DNA from 2 places in the Brevibacillus sp. genome. Region 1 is predicted to be linked to the other one. Evidence: riboswitches for the same ligand, from Rfam matches in the RefSeq annotation. Region 1 holds a riboswitch; the other holds the start of a gene.
What was found. A riboswitch is a leader RNA that binds a small molecule or an ion and turns the genes downstream of it on or off. The one in region 1 is predicted to bind glycine.

Region 2: linked by a shared signal. The riboswitch ahead of gcvT (glycine cleavage system aminomethyltransferase GcvT) and the one ahead of DEP07_RS01565 (amino acid permease) in region 1 are both predicted to bind glycine.

What each region holds. Positions count from the first base shown of each region.
Region 1 covers NZ_DOTK01000006.1:7,624-14,989, reverse strand. Annotated here, with positions in the region: gene DEP07_RS01570 (iron-containing alcohol dehydrogenase) at 1-824, opposite strand, end outside; glycine riboswitch at 1,230-1,329, shown strand; glycine riboswitch at 1,333-1,391, shown strand; gene DEP07_RS01565 (amino acid permease) at 1,730-3,103, shown strand; gene DEP07_RS01560 (sigma-54 interaction domain-containing protein) at 3,205-4,806, opposite strand; gene DEP07_RS01555 (hypothetical protein) at 4,827-5,165, opposite strand; gene DEP07_RS01550 (response regulator) at 5,290-7,366, shown strand, end outside.
Region 2 covers NZ_DOTK01000079.1:85,175-92,540, forward strand. Annotated here, with positions in the region: gene gcvPB (aminomethyl-transferring glycine dehydrogenase subunit GcvPB) at 1-823, opposite strand, end outside; gene gcvPA (aminomethyl-transferring glycine dehydrogenase subunit GcvPA) at 816-2,168, opposite strand; gene gcvT (glycine cleavage system aminomethyltransferase GcvT) at 2,215-3,315, opposite strand; glycine riboswitch at 3,407-3,523, opposite strand; glycine riboswitch at 3,524-3,620, opposite strand; gene DEP07_RS23745 (DEAD/DEAH box helicase) at 3,841-5,541, shown strand; gene DEP07_RS23750 (YqhG family protein) at 5,584-6,708, shown strand; gene DEP07_RS23755 (hypothetical protein) at 6,818-7,366, shown strand, end outside.

The DNA of each region.
Region 1 (7,366 bases):
CCGTGCGCCATGTGGAAGCGTCCGCCGAGCGGGTAAGCCAGGGCATGTACAGCTCCTACCCCTGCATTTCCGAAGGCAAGACCCGCCATCAACGCGGCTGTAATCATGGCTTCGCGCGATTCGATGTTGTCCGGGGCCGCGTACGCTTTTGGCAGGTGAACGGCGATCAGCTTCATCGCGCCAATCGCCAGCGCGTCCGTGACTGGGGAGGCAAACTTGGAAATATAAGCTTCCACTGCATGCACCAACGCATCCACGCCGCTCGCAGCGGTAACACTCGGCGGGCACGTCAGCGTCATCATCGGCGAGACGATAGCCACATCCGGCAGCAAGTAAGGGCTTACAATTCCTTTTTTTACTTGCTCCTTCGTATCAGACAAAATCGAGATATTGGTCACTTCCGAGCCTGTTCCCGCTGTGGTCGGAATCGCGATCAGCGGCAAGCCCGGCTGCTTGACCAGATTCGTGCCAAAATACTGTTCGATGCTGCCCTCATTAGTCGCCATGACCGCAGCCGCTTTCGCAATGTCGATCGCGCTTCCTCCGCCGACCGCAATCAGCCCGTCGTAGCTTCCTGCGCGAATCATGCTGACACACAGGTCGACGATTTCGATTTCCGGCTCCGGATTGACGTCCGGGAAGATGCCTGCCTTCATCGGCAAAAGCTCCTCGACTTGCGCTACCACCCCGGCCTGAATCAAAATATGGTCGGTGACGATCAGCGGACGCTGCACCCCCAGCCGGGCGACTTCCTCTGCAAGCAATGCCAGCGAATCGCGGCCTGTGACCAGCTTGTTCGCAGCAGCAAATGTAGAAATGTTCATGTTGTCACTCTCTCCCTTCTCTGTGCTGCCACTTAAAAGCAACTCCCGTGCCAAAGCCTTAAAATTCGCTGCACTCAACCTCGTTTGCTTCCGGCGAAATGGTAGATTTCCGCTCGCGAAACCACCTTTTCTCACATGTTCGTCACATTTTTCACTCTCGCTTTGCCCGGAACAAAAAGCAACCGTTTTCATCCGATCACCGATCATGTTTCAAATCAAAATACATCATATTGATTTGTTTTCGAATCAAATTGTTGTTGATTCTTGCCATCTCCCTTGTTTGTTGGACTTCAATCGGTCAAAAATGTTTTATGCTTAAAATAGTCTGTCAATTGGCAATTTTCGTTTGACAAGCTATTTGGAATAATTTACTATCAAAAGAACGCATGCGAATATCTATCGCGGATGAATATTGTGGGAGAGACTAAACTTACCGTTTAGCACCGAAGGAGCAAATCCTGACCCCCAGGACAAATCTCTCAGGTAAAAGGACCGCAATGGGACGCATCTCTGGAGAGAGCCATTGGCCACCAAAGGAGTTAAACACTCTCAGGTAAAAGGACAGAGGAAAATAGGAACCAGCCTATTTTTCCCGTTCCTTTTTTTATTGGCGAAAAATAGGATTGCTGCTAGAAATCGCTGCGCTTTCAGGGGAACAGCCACATCCCCACTCGGGCAAACAAGGAGGGAGCAACCGGAAGCAAACAGCAAAAAATAAGGACTCACTGAAAAATGTAAGCGTTTTTTCCGTTGGAAGTAACTTAATGATGTATTTATTCTGTACAGCTATGTTACTATGAGAATTATAAAGAACCATAAACTTTTGTGAAGAAAAAGTCGTCGAGCAAGTAGTTGTCTTTCCAAGTAACTGTGCAGAATCAGACAGAGAGAAAGAGGGGGATCACATGGAACAACAAAAATTGGCGAGAGGTCTGAAAAACAGACACGTTCAACTCATCGCAATCGGTGGAGCCATTGGTACCGGACTATTTCTGGGTGCGGGAAAATCCATTCACCTCGCCGGGCCATCCATTTTGTTTGCGTACCTGATTACTGGGATTATTTGCTTTTTGATCATGCGCTCGCTCGGTGAACTTCTCCTGAGCAACCTGAACTATCATTCCTTCGTCGACTTCGTAAAAGACTACCTCGGAAACATGGCTGCGTTCGTCACAGGCTGGACGTATTGGTTTTGCTGGATTTCGATTGCCATGGCCGATTTGACGGCTGTCGGCTTGTACACACAGTATTGGTTTCCGGGAGTGCCGCAATGGATGCCGGGGTTGATTGCCCTCGTAATTTTACTTTTCATGAACTTGGCAACCGTGAAGCTGTTCGGAGAAATGGAGTTTTGGTTCGCGCTGGTAAAAGTCATCGCGATTCTCGCCTTGATCGTCGTCGGTATCGTCATGATCGTCAAAGGCTTCTCTACCAACTCCGGCGCTTCCAGCTTCACGAACTTGTGGAGCCATGGCGGGATGTTCCCGAACGGAATCAACGGCTTCTTACTTTCGTTCCAGATGGTCGTCTTCGCGTTCGTCGGCATTGAGCTGGTCGGGCTGACTGCCGGAGAGACAGAAAATCCTGAGCGCGTCATTCCAAAAGCGATCAACAACATTCCGATCCGCGTCTTGCTGTTCTACGTCGGTGCGCTGATCGTGATTATGAGCATCTACCCATGGAGTGCGATCGTTCCGACAGAAAGCCCGTTCGTGCAAGTGTTTGCCGCAATCGGAATTGCTGCCGCTGCGGGAATCGTCAACTTTGTCGTACTGACCTCCGCCGCTTCGGCATGTAACAGCGCCGTCTTCAGTACAAGCCGAATGGTCTACTCTTTGGGCAGAGAACAAAACGCGCCTGCGGCCATGACCAAGCTCACGACTCGCCAAGTTCCTGCCAATGCCCTGTTCTTCTCTACCGTCGTCATTCTCATCGCCGTTGTATTGAACTACATCATGCCAGAAGGCGTCTTCACGCTGATCACGAGTGTCTCGACGGTTTGCTTCCTGTTCATCTGGGGCATTACGGTCATTTGCCACCTGAAATACCGCAAGACAAGACCAGAGCTGGCAGCGCAAAACAAATTCAAAATGCCGCTCTATCCGTTTGCCAATTACTTGATTCTCGCTTTTCTCGCGTTCATTCTCGTCGTGCTCGCACTTGCTGAAGACACGCGCGTTGCCTTGTTCATCACACCTGTCTGGTTCATCATGCTCGTGGTGATTTACAAGCTGCGCAAAGCGAAAGTCGATCAGGTCAAAATTGCCGAAAACTCGTAAGCGGTAAGCGACACAACCAAAAACCACATTCATGAACGAATGTGGCTGCATGAGTAAAACAAACATCCCGCGATGGCGTCAGGCGCTCGCGGGATGTTTTCCTATTCGTTCAACTCCGGTTCGCTGCCGATGTGCAGCTGCCACTTTTTCATCTTCTGGACGAGCGCACTTTGGCTGATCCCAAGCGCTTCTGCTGCCAGTCTGGTCGTCCGGTGCGTCTGGATCGCTTGGCTGATCATGCTGCGCTCCAGTCGTGCCACCGCATCGCGCAACGACGTCGGCTCCGCTTGCGGAAACACCTGTTGCAAAAAGCCGGGCAAATCTCCCACGTCAATCGTGTTGTGAAAAGTCGTGACAACCAGCCGCTCGACCAGGTTCGCCAGCTCCCGGATGTTCCCCGGCCAACTGTAGTTGGTCAGCCACTCGTAACACTCCAGCGTCATCGTTTTTTGCTCGTTGTACTTTTCGTTGAATTTTTCCAGATAGGACTCAAGCAGCGGGACAATCTCTTCCCGGCGCTGCCGCAGCGGTGGAACCTCGAAAGTGACGATGTTCAGCCGATAGTACAAATCCTCGCGGAACAACCCTTCCCGCACCAGCGTAGCCAAATCCCGATGAGTCGCCGTGATGATCCGCACATCTACATGTCGCACTTGCGTGGAGCCGACGCGCATGAATTTGCTTTCCTCCACGACCTTCAACAGCTTGACTTGCAGCTCCAGCGGCAAATCGCCAATCTCGTCGAGAAAAAGCGTACCGCGATGGGCGCTTTCCAAAATGCCGACCTTGCCTTGCTTGAGCGCTCCCGTAAACGCACCCGGCTCGTAGCCAAACAGCTCAGCCTCCACCAGATGGCCCGGGATTGCCGCGCAGTTCAACTCCATAAAAATTTCGTTGGCTCGACTGCTCCTGGCGTGGATGTATTTCGCAATCATGCTTTTCCCTACACCCGTCTCGCCCTGCAACAAAATTTTTGCATCTGTCTTGGCGACTTTGTCAGCCAGGCGGAAAAGCGAGCGCGTCGCTGGCCCGAGCACAACATCTTCCAGCCCCATCTGATCGGCAGGGGGCACATCGCTTTGCAGCAGCTTTTGACTATCCAGCTCGTGCTTCAAGCGAATCAGCTCGGTGATGTCCCGGACACTGCTGATGATGTATAAAATCTCGCCTGCGGACGACAGCACAGGCGTCGCGGAAACGATGATTTTGCGGCTGTTGCGTATCGTCTGGATCAGCGTCACGGGCCTTCGCGTGCGGATCGTCTCCAGCGAAGCGGACACGGAGATCATGCCTTGCTTGATCAAATCGCCCATATGCTTGCCGATGACCTCTTCTTCGCGAATCCCGGTAATGCGCTGGTACGCCTGGTTGATGAACAAAGTAATGCCTGCTCCGTCTGTAATGTACACGCCGTCATACAGCGCATTAAACACGATTTGGCAAATCGGACTCTCGAAAAAAGCGTGAAGCTGCGCCTGCGAGCTTGCCTGCCGCTTTCGATCCGGCAAGCTCACTTCCGGCACCACGTACTCGACAATCGGCCGCGTCAATTCCCCGCGATGAATCGCATGGGCGATCGCTTCTACCGTCAAATAGCCGATAAATTCGTCTTCTTCACTGTATACTTCCTGCACTTCGTTCCGGTCTGGCGTAAAATGGGCGACGGCTTCCTCGACCGTCATCGTTGGACGCAATGGATGCATGTGCGATTCTCTCCCGGATGTCATGACCTGATCTCGCTCTCTTCAAATGGTTCCAATATTCCTTCGATCTTTATTCCTTGCTTGCGTTTGAGAAAAGCCATAAAAGGAAAATAAGAAATAAGACTGATAACCGCGGCGCCAAAAGTATAGACGATGACAGTGCCTGCCGCATTCGCCAGGCCGGCAAGCAAGCTGTCCCACATGCCGCTTGCTCCTGAATGTCCCTCTGTGGCACGCATCAAAAACAGAAAAAGCAGTTGAACAAGTCCGATCAAGAGACCCAGTGAAAAACCGGCTCCCACACATAGTTTGAGGTAGGAAGATATTTTCAAGTATTTCACTTTCCATACGGTGTACATGACTGTCACCCCTTCCTCTCTATTTTACTAGATGAATCGGGAGCAAGCCGCGCTTTTTCCGGAAGATTTTGAGATTTGTGTTGTAAAATGAAAACAACCTACATCACAGATTGCGAGGTCGTTCATGAAAACTTTTCACGTCAGCCATGCCCGAAAACTGACCATTCTCATCCTCCTGATCATCGTGGTCGCCTTCTCCCTGTCCGGCTACATCATGCGCTCCCAAACCAACCGGATCATGAAAGTCGAGATTGAGAACAAGCTGACCCTGCAAAGCCAGGCTCTGGCCGAACGGATGGACGCTTTCTTTGCGCAAAAAGCGTTGCTGATCAGGCAAATGAGCACCAACCAGGCAATCTTGCGCTACCTGCAAACCGTGCAGACGCGAGAGCATGCCTTCACCAGCCCGCATTACTTGGACGTAGCGACCGCATTGGACGGCATCCAGCGGCTGGACCACAACCTGGGCCTTGTATGGGTTTCCAGCAATGCGGGCAACTTCACGATCGGCAACACCGACACGCTCTCAGGAAAAGACTGGTCGCTCACCAAACGCCCCTGGTATCCAGACGCCGTCCGTTCCAATGACGTCGTTTTTTCCGAGCCGTACGCCGATTATCTCACGAAAAAAATGGTGACCAGCGGCACCATGAAGATTGAGGAAAACGAAAGGCTGCTGGGCTTCGTCGCCATCGATATTTTGCTCGACGACATTCCGCAAATGCTCGGCACGTACCCGATCGGGGAATCGGGCTACGCCATCCTGGTTTCCAAAGACGGAACGATCATGTACCATCCGAATCCGGAGCTTGTCAGCCGGCACAAGCTGACGGAACAACCAGGCGATCTGGCCAAAATCGGACAAAGCATGGTCGCTGGACAAAAAGGGTTGCAACTCGTCTCCATCGACGGCAACAACTATTACATCGGCTACTCCCCTGTCTCTTCCACGGGCTGGTCTGTCGCAGCCGTACTGCCTGCCAGCGAAGCGCTAGGACAATTGAACTCTGTACAAGACTTGTCCAGCCTGATTACCAAAGTTTCCATTTTCGTTCTGGTCAGTCTGCTCTCGCTTTTGCTGCACTTCATGTTAAAGGAACAGCGGCGGATTCAGGCCGAACTGCGGGCAGCCAAAGAAGAAGCGGAGGAAGCGAGCAAGGCGAAAACCGACTTTTTGGCGCGGATGAGTCACGAAATCCGCACCCCGCTCAACGGGATCATCGGACTGTCCCAACTGATGCAGAAAACGGTGATGACGGTGATGCAAAAAGATTACTTGGACAAGGTGCTGTCTTCCTCCCAAGTATTGCTCCGCCTCATTAACGAGATTCTCGACTTTTCCAAGATCGAGGCTGGCAAGCTGGAGCTGGAAAAGGCAAGCTTTGACCTCGACGATTTTGTCCGGCGGCTCTCGCACATGCTGAGCATTTACCTCGGGACGAAGCAAATCGAAATCATTCTCGATCTGCCGCCGAAAATGTTGCCCAAACTGATCGGGGACCAGCATCGGCTCGAGCAAGTGTTGCTCAATCTGTGCCACAACGCCATCAAGTTTACCGAGCAAGGATACGTCTCTGTGCGAATCACGCTGGAAAAAGAAGAAGGACGACTGCTGTACTTGCATTTTGCCGTAGAGGATACAGGCATCGGCATGTCGGAAGATCAGCTCGGCAAGCTGTTTGAACCGTTCACACAGGCAGATGGCACGACGAGCAGAAAATACGGCGGCACCGGACTTGGTCTGGTCATCTCGCGCAGCCTTGTCGAGATGATGGGCGCCACTCTCGAAGTGACTAGCGCAATCGGCAAAGGAAGCTGCTTCTCCTTCACCCTCCCGTTTGAACACGCGCCCTGGCGGGAAAGCGAAAGCCCTGGCTCCATGCTGCCACCAGGCTACGAAGGCCAGCGTGTCCTGATTGTGGAAAATCACGACAAAATGCGAAGCAGCATGGCTGACATGTTGTTTGGCTTAAACTTTTCGCCTATTTGCGTCGCCACCTGGCGAGAGGCTTTCGAGCTGTTGGAACACGCTGAAGCGCACAACCCGTTTCGCTTTGTGTTCGTCGACATGGAAGCGGAAGACATGTACGGCGTAGAATCGTTGCAGCGGCTGCACGCGCTCGCCGAGCTATGCGACGCAGCGACGATTGCCATGACGACAGAGTACGGCCGCGACGAGCTGGCCTCCCTGGAGGAATCCG
Region 2 (7,366 bases), on a different contig from region 1:
TTTTGTGCAAGTTGAGATGCACGACGTCAAAGCCCATGTCGCCTGGACGGGCAATGCCGAGGATCGCATTCGCATTGGCTCCATCGTAGTACAGCAAGCCGCCTGCTTCGTGGACGATTTTCGCCATCTCGACGATGTCTTCCTCGAACAGACCGAGTGTGTTCGGGTTGGTCAGCATGAGCGCTGCCGTGTCAGAGCCAACCGCATCGCGCAGAGCTTGAATGTCTACCAGACCGCGCTCGTCAGAAGCAATCGTAACGGTATCCAGACCTGCTACAGCCGCAGACGCCGGGTTTGTACCGTGCGCGGAGTTCGGCACGATTACTTTTGTACGGTGAGCTTCTCCACGGCTTTCATGGTAAGCGCGGATCATCATCAGACCCGTCCACTCGCCTGCCGCTCCGGCAGCCGGTTGCAGGGTAACGGCGTCCATTCCGGTGATTTCAGCCAGTTCTTCTTGCAGGTTGTACAAAAGCTCCAGTGCGCCTTGTACAGTTTCTTCCGGCTGGTACGGGTGAGTTTGCGCGAAGCCGGCATAGCGAGCCACGTCTTCGTTGATTTTCGGATTGTATTTCATCGTGCAAGAACCGAGCGGGTAGAAGCCGTTGTCTACCCCGTGGTTGCGACGGGACAACTCGGTGTAGTGGCGAACGAGTTGCAGCTCGGATACCTCTGGCAATTCAGCAGGGGTTTCACGAATGAGGTGCTTTGGCAAAAGGCTTGCGACCTCTACTTCCGGTACATCCAATGCCGGCAGATTGTAGCCCACACGGCCCGGTTTGCTCATTTCAAAAATCAGTGCTTTCTCCTGGTCGTTACGCACGTGTGATCGCCTCCAATTCAGCCGCCAATGTGTCGATTTCTTCCTTGGTCCGAAGCTCGGTTACTGCGAGCAAGGTATGGCCTGCAAATTCTGGGTAATCCAGCCCCAGATCGTAGCCGCCGATGATTCCTGCCTGGAGCAGTTGCTTGTTGGCTTCTGCTACTGGCTTGGACAGCTTGACCACGAACTCGTTGAAGAACGGGGAAGTAAATACGACTTCCAGCCCTTTGGCTTGCAGGGCTTGCTTCGCGTAATGCGCCTTTTGCAGGTTCATCATCGCCATTTCCTGTACGCCTTGTTTTCCGAGTCCAGTCAGGGTGATCGCAGCCGCCAGTGCCAACAGCGCCTGGTTGGAGCAAATGTTCGAAGTCGCTTTTTCACGACGGATATGCTGTTCACGAGCTTGCAGCGTCAGTACGAAACCGCGCTTGCCGTTCTCGTCTTTCGTTTGCCCGACGATGCGTCCTGGCATTTTGCGCATCAGCTTGCTCGTCGTCGCAAAATATCCGCAGTGCGGTCCGCCAAACGATGCCGGGATACCGAACGGTTGCATGTCGCCTACTACGATGTCAGCGCCCAGTTTGCCTGGCGCTTCCAATACGCCCAGTGCAAGCGGGTTGGAAGAAACGACGAACAGGGCGCCTTTGCCATGAGCAATCGGCTCAACTGCTGCCAAGTCTTCCACGTTTCCGAAGAAGTTAGGATATTGCACGATCACAGCCGCTGTGTTTTCGTCAATCAGCGCTTCCAGAGCTTGTGTGTCGGTTACGCCATCGCTGTTGATGCCGACTTCAACCAGTTCTACGCCTTGACCGTACGCGTATGTTTTCAGAACGCCGCGCGCTTCCGGATGCACCGCGCGGGAAACGATGACGCGCTTTTTGCCAGTGTGACCAGCCGCCATCATAGCCGCTTCTGCCAAGGAAGTCGCTCCGTCGTACATGGAGGAGTTCGCTACTTCCATTCCTGTCAGTTCACACACCATTGTCTGAAATTCAAAAATCGCTTGCAGCTCGCCTTGGCTGATTTCAGGCTGGTAAGGCGTATAAGCCGTGAAAAATTCTCCGCGGAGCAGCATGTGGTTGACTGTGCTTGGCGCATAGTGCTGATAAACGCCAGCACCCAAAAAGTTGACGTGTGTGCTGAAGTTGACGTTTTTGTTAGCCAGGCGAGTGAAGTATTTGACCAGATCAGGCTCGGACAGAGCTTCTGGAATGTTCAGCGCACCTTTGAAACGCACCTCTTCCGGAATGTCTGCAAACAGTTCTTCTACACTGGAAATGCCCAGAGTTTCGAGCATTTCGCGCTTGTCCTGATCAGTTTGGGGCAGGTAGCGGTATTTCACGAACGTTGTCCTCCTCAAATAGGATGTATTGTGGGCTTATGCTTGGTTATTTCGCACGTTTATAAAAAGGAGCGGCAACAACAACAGCTTTCAGTCGTTTTCCGCGAATTTCCACTTCAACCTCTGTGCCAATCGCCGTGTGCTCGCTTTTGACCAGGGCCAGACCAACGTTTTTCTTCAAGGTCGGGGATTGTGTCCCTGTGGTCACTTCTCCTACCAGCTCTTCTCCGACATAGACCGGATAGTGCGTGCGCGGAATGCCGCGATCGATCATCTCGATCCCTACCAGCTTGCGAGGCGCGCCGTTTTCTTTTTGCGCTTTCAACACCTCTTGGCCGATGAACGGCACTGCTTTATCTACCTTCACCGCGAAGCCGATACCCGCTTCGATCGGTGTAATGTCCTTGCTCAGTTCCTGACCGTACAGTGGCAGCTTGGCTTCAAAGCGCAGCGTGTCACGCGCCCCCAGTCCGCAAGCAACCAGACCGTCTTCTTTGCCTGCTTCAAGCAGGGCGTCCCACAGCTCTGCCGCACGATCCGCAGCCAGGTAAATCTCGAAGCCATCTTCGCCCGTGTAGCCTGTACGGGATACCAATGCCGGAATACCGCTAACCTCTACATCGCGCTCAAAACGGAAAAAGCCGATTTGGGACAGATCCGTTTGGGTCAGCTTTTGCAAAATCGATTCAGCCAAAGGCCCCTGGATCGCAATCTGCGCCGTTTGCGGCGAGATATTTTCGATCGTGACGCCCGGAATCAGGTGCTCCTGCAGCCATGCATAGTCTTTGTCAATATTGCCAGCGTTGATGACAAGCAGGTAATGGTCGTCTGCGTATTTGTAAACGAGCAAATCGTCGACCGTACCGCCGTCCGGGTAGCAAAGCACGCTGTATTGAGCTTGTCCCACTGCCAGCTTGGAAACGTCGTTGGTTGTCACGCGCTGCAAGTATTCGAGCGCGCTCTCGCCTTTTACGTCCACCTCTCCCATGTGGGATACATCAAACAAACCTGCTTTCGTGCGAACAGCTTCATGCTCCTGACCAATGCTGGAAAACTGTACAGGCAGCTCCCAACCGCCGAAGTCGATTGTTTTGGCGCCGTATTTTGCATAGGAATCAAACAGTGGCGTTCTTTTCAGATTGGACATGTGTGGCACCTCCTAAAGGCAGATAGTCGGCATTTTTCCCCATGAAAAAACAGAGGCGAAAAAACGGGTACACCAAAAGAAAGGTGCCCATTTCTCCTCCTCTGTCCTTGGTACCTGAGAGTTACCTTGCCAATCAAGCTCGGCGGGGATCACCGGGCTTGCAAGTTTCCCCTTTGGTGGCTCGACATGCGAGCTCTCTCCAGAGTTGCGTCCAGTAGAGGTTCTTTTGCCTGAGAGATTCACCGTTACCGGCTTGCTCCTTCGGCGCTGCAGTGGTTCACGCAGTCTCTCCCTGCTACTATCATTCGCGTTGGTTAGATGGTCATACATAAGTTTTTGCTATGATTTCCATACTAATGAACGAACTTCCTCTATATCCTACCATGAGAGTCGACAGTTGAAAATATGCAAATTAACAGTCAGATCAAGAAATACTTAACAAAGTGATGAACATTACCCATAATGTTAAGTTTTTTATTAAAACGCATGAAAGTTATGGCAGAGCTGTGTAAAGGAGTAACGTATATGCCGAATGTTCCTGTTTCATTTGACACGAGCTGGATATCGCCGCTGACCGAGCGGCTGCACGAAGATGGTCCATGGGACAAGTGGGAGCTGTTCAAGCTGGCGCTGGAAGCAGAAGAAGCGATGGCGGTTCGCGAGTTCGATTCTTTGCAATGCCTGAACTACTTGCCGCTGCTCTCGCCTTTTCCCCATCAGCTCCAGACGGCGGAACGCGTGCTGAATGACATGCGCGGCCGCGCGATTCTCGCGGATGAAGTCGGATTGGGCAAGACCATCGAGGCAGGGTTGATCATGAAAGAATACATGGTCAGAGGCTTGGCGAAAAAAATTCTCGTCCTCGTTCCCGCCTCTCTCGTCATTCAGTGGACAAAAGAACTGCAACAAAAATTCGGCATTCCTGCCGTCGCGCAAAAAAAAGAGTACATGTGGCGTCAGCACGAAGTCGTCGTCGCTTCCATCGACACGGCCAAACGCGACCCGCATCGCCGCCATGTGCTCGATATCGACTACGACATGCTCATTATCGACGAAGCGCACAAGCTCAAAAACAAGCGAACCCGAAACTATCAATTCGTGAAGGAAATTCGCAAAAAATACTGTTTGCTGCTCACCGCCACCCCTATCCAGAACGAGATGGACGAGCTGTACAACCTGATCAATTTGCTCAAACCGGGGCATCTGGGCCACTCGACGTCGTTTTCCACCAATTACGTCGAGGGAAAGCGCCAATCGAAAAACAGCGAAAAATTGCGCGAAGAAATCGAAAAGGTCATGATTCGCAACAAGCGAAGCGACGGCGGCATCCAGTTCACCAGCCGCCGCGTGCAGTCGATTCCCATCGAGCTGACGCAGGAGGAGATGGAGCTGTACGAGGGCGTCACGCGCTTTGTCCACGATCAGTACAAGACGGGAACCGGGCTGTTCAATTCGCTCGCTCTCATCACGCTCCAGCGCGAGGTTTGCTCCAGCAAGGAAGCCTCCTTCATGACGCTGTACAACATGCATCAACGCACCAGCGAGGAGTCTTTGCTGCGGGCGCAAATACTGGAACTGGTGGAGATGATCAAGCGGATCGAGACGCATTCCAAGGCCGCCAAAACGGTCGAGCTGATTCAGCAGATCAACGACAAAGTGATCGTTTTCACCGAATATCGGGCCACGCAAAATTACTTGCAAAAATATTTGCATGACCACGGAATTACCTCTGTGCCGTTTCGCGGCGGCTTCAAGCGCAGCAAAAAAGACTGGATGACCGATCTGTTTCAAAACCGCGCACAAGTGCTGATCGCGACAGAAGCAGGCGGCGAAGGGATCAACCTGCAATTTTGCAATCAGGTGATCAACTACGACATGCCTTGGAACCCGATGCGTGTCGAACAGCGAATCGGCCGCGTTCACCGTCTCGGGCAAAAGCGGGATGTGCACATTTACAATCTGTCCACGGTCGGGACGATCGAAGAACATATTCTCAAACTGCTGTACGAAAAAATCGATCTGTTTGAAATGGTCATCGGCGAACTCGATGATATCGTCGAACGCCTCAACCTGAGTTCCTCGCTGGAAGAAAACTTGACGCAAATTATTATGGACTCCGCATCCACGCGCGAAATGGCTTTGAAGCTGGACAACATGGGGCACGCGATTCGCGCAAGCCGCCAGCCGCACGTCGCCCCTGCTCTCTCGGAAGCCGCCGAGCAGTAGTCTGGATGCCCCCAACTAGCCAACAAGAAAAGAGGTTCCCTGATGCAAGCCAACCAGGTCAGGCAATTCGTAGAGCGCTATCTCGCGACTTTTTCTGCTCACATCGTCGAATCCCACCCCGACTACTTGACGGTCAAACTGCCTGTCGAGGTCGACAAAGATATCGGCAACCGGCCTTTTTACTGGAGCTGGGTCGACAAAATGAATCTGGCGTACCAGCCGCTCGTGCTCACCTTCGCCTTTCATCCCGACCGCATGCCGGATGGGCTGCGTGCCGAACACCTGCACCTCGGCGCCGGGCGCATGCAGCAAATTTTTGCCTCGGCGAAAAAGCACGGTCAATTCGTCTGCATGTACGAGCAAAATACCGCTTCGCTCCCCGCCACGGGCAAACGCCGTTCTACGCCGCTCGTTCCGTGGCTGGGCATCAATCTAAAAGTGTCGTTTCTGTGCGACAAGCGGCGCGATCTCATGCTCTACCTCGGGGTCAACCTGCACCAGCCGCGGGTCGTGCACGACTTTTCGACGTACTTGTTTCAGTTGCCGCTCTCCCCGGCCATCCCGGACTATTTCTATACGCTTGATCGGAAAATTTCCGTAGAGGATGCGCTCCAGATGGCTCGCCAGGAAGCCGAAGCGGTCATCGCCAAGGAAGACCAGGCGTGGGCTGCCGAGGCAAAAGCCCGCTTGGCGGAAGAACTGGACATTCTCGCCGCCTACTACGAAGAACTGGCGAAGCGGGAGCCGCAAGCAGAGCAGGCTGATGCGGACGACGAAGAAGCGGAAAAAGCCGAGGAGCCGCAAACAGCGCAAGCCATCGTTCCCCTCCCGCAAACGGAAGCTCCTCCTGTCGCGGAGCCTGTTGTCGAAGCAACGCAAACCATTGACGAATACCGCTCATCTGGCGGACGAATCCTCGACTTTTTACGTGCGAATGGCATTCAGGTGACACCACGGGAAGAAATCAATCAGGAAGAGTGGAAAAAAAGCACGCCGGAAGAAGAAAAACAGCGGCGAATGGACGAGCTGCGCTGGCAGTATGAACCCCGCATCGAGGTTCACTTCATTAACGGCGGGCTGTTTTACTTGCACTCGAACCCGCCTGTTCAAAAGCTTTCTGGCGCAAAAACAGTGCGCCATCTTCCCGCAAACGGGCGAATCATGTAAAAGATCAACGAGAAGTAGTGTGAGAGGAGTGACAAGTTGCAACAAATCTTTTTGTCATAGCTGGTTACAATAGGAATAGGATAGCCAGCGCAAAAGGTGGTGCATGTTTGTGACCAGACGATTTCTGCCCTTTCTCGGGGTCCTCTTGTCTTTCGTATTGATCTCCTGGCCCGTTCATGCCGAGGAGCAAGGCGGCTGGGAAAAAGCGTTTCAGGCTCAAATCCAGACCTGGATGAAAGAGCTCGCAAGCCGTGATCCGCAATTCAAAGAGTGGCAAAAAGCTGATACAGAAGTACAGACGCTCGGCCCGAACCAGCATCAATGGCTGGTCAGCATCAAAAAAGCCGACAAGCAAGTAGGCTATCTGGTCGTCGGAGAAACAGTCGAATCGAATGTCCCGGAAAAATTCGTCTTGCTCGAATACGGCGTCGGGGAATACATTTTGTTCGACGATGCCTTCGCTCCCCGGGAAATTGCCGCTGAGCCAGTCTACGACGGATTCGCTTCCCACTGGCTGATTGCCCGCCAGTCTTCGGCGCAAATGGTGAACGCCAAAACAGGCGAAGCTTATCCCGCTTCGTTTGCAGCCAACGAACCAACCGTGCTGCAAAATCTGGTGCAGACAGGACAAAAACTGACCCAGACCCGCACTTTGCAA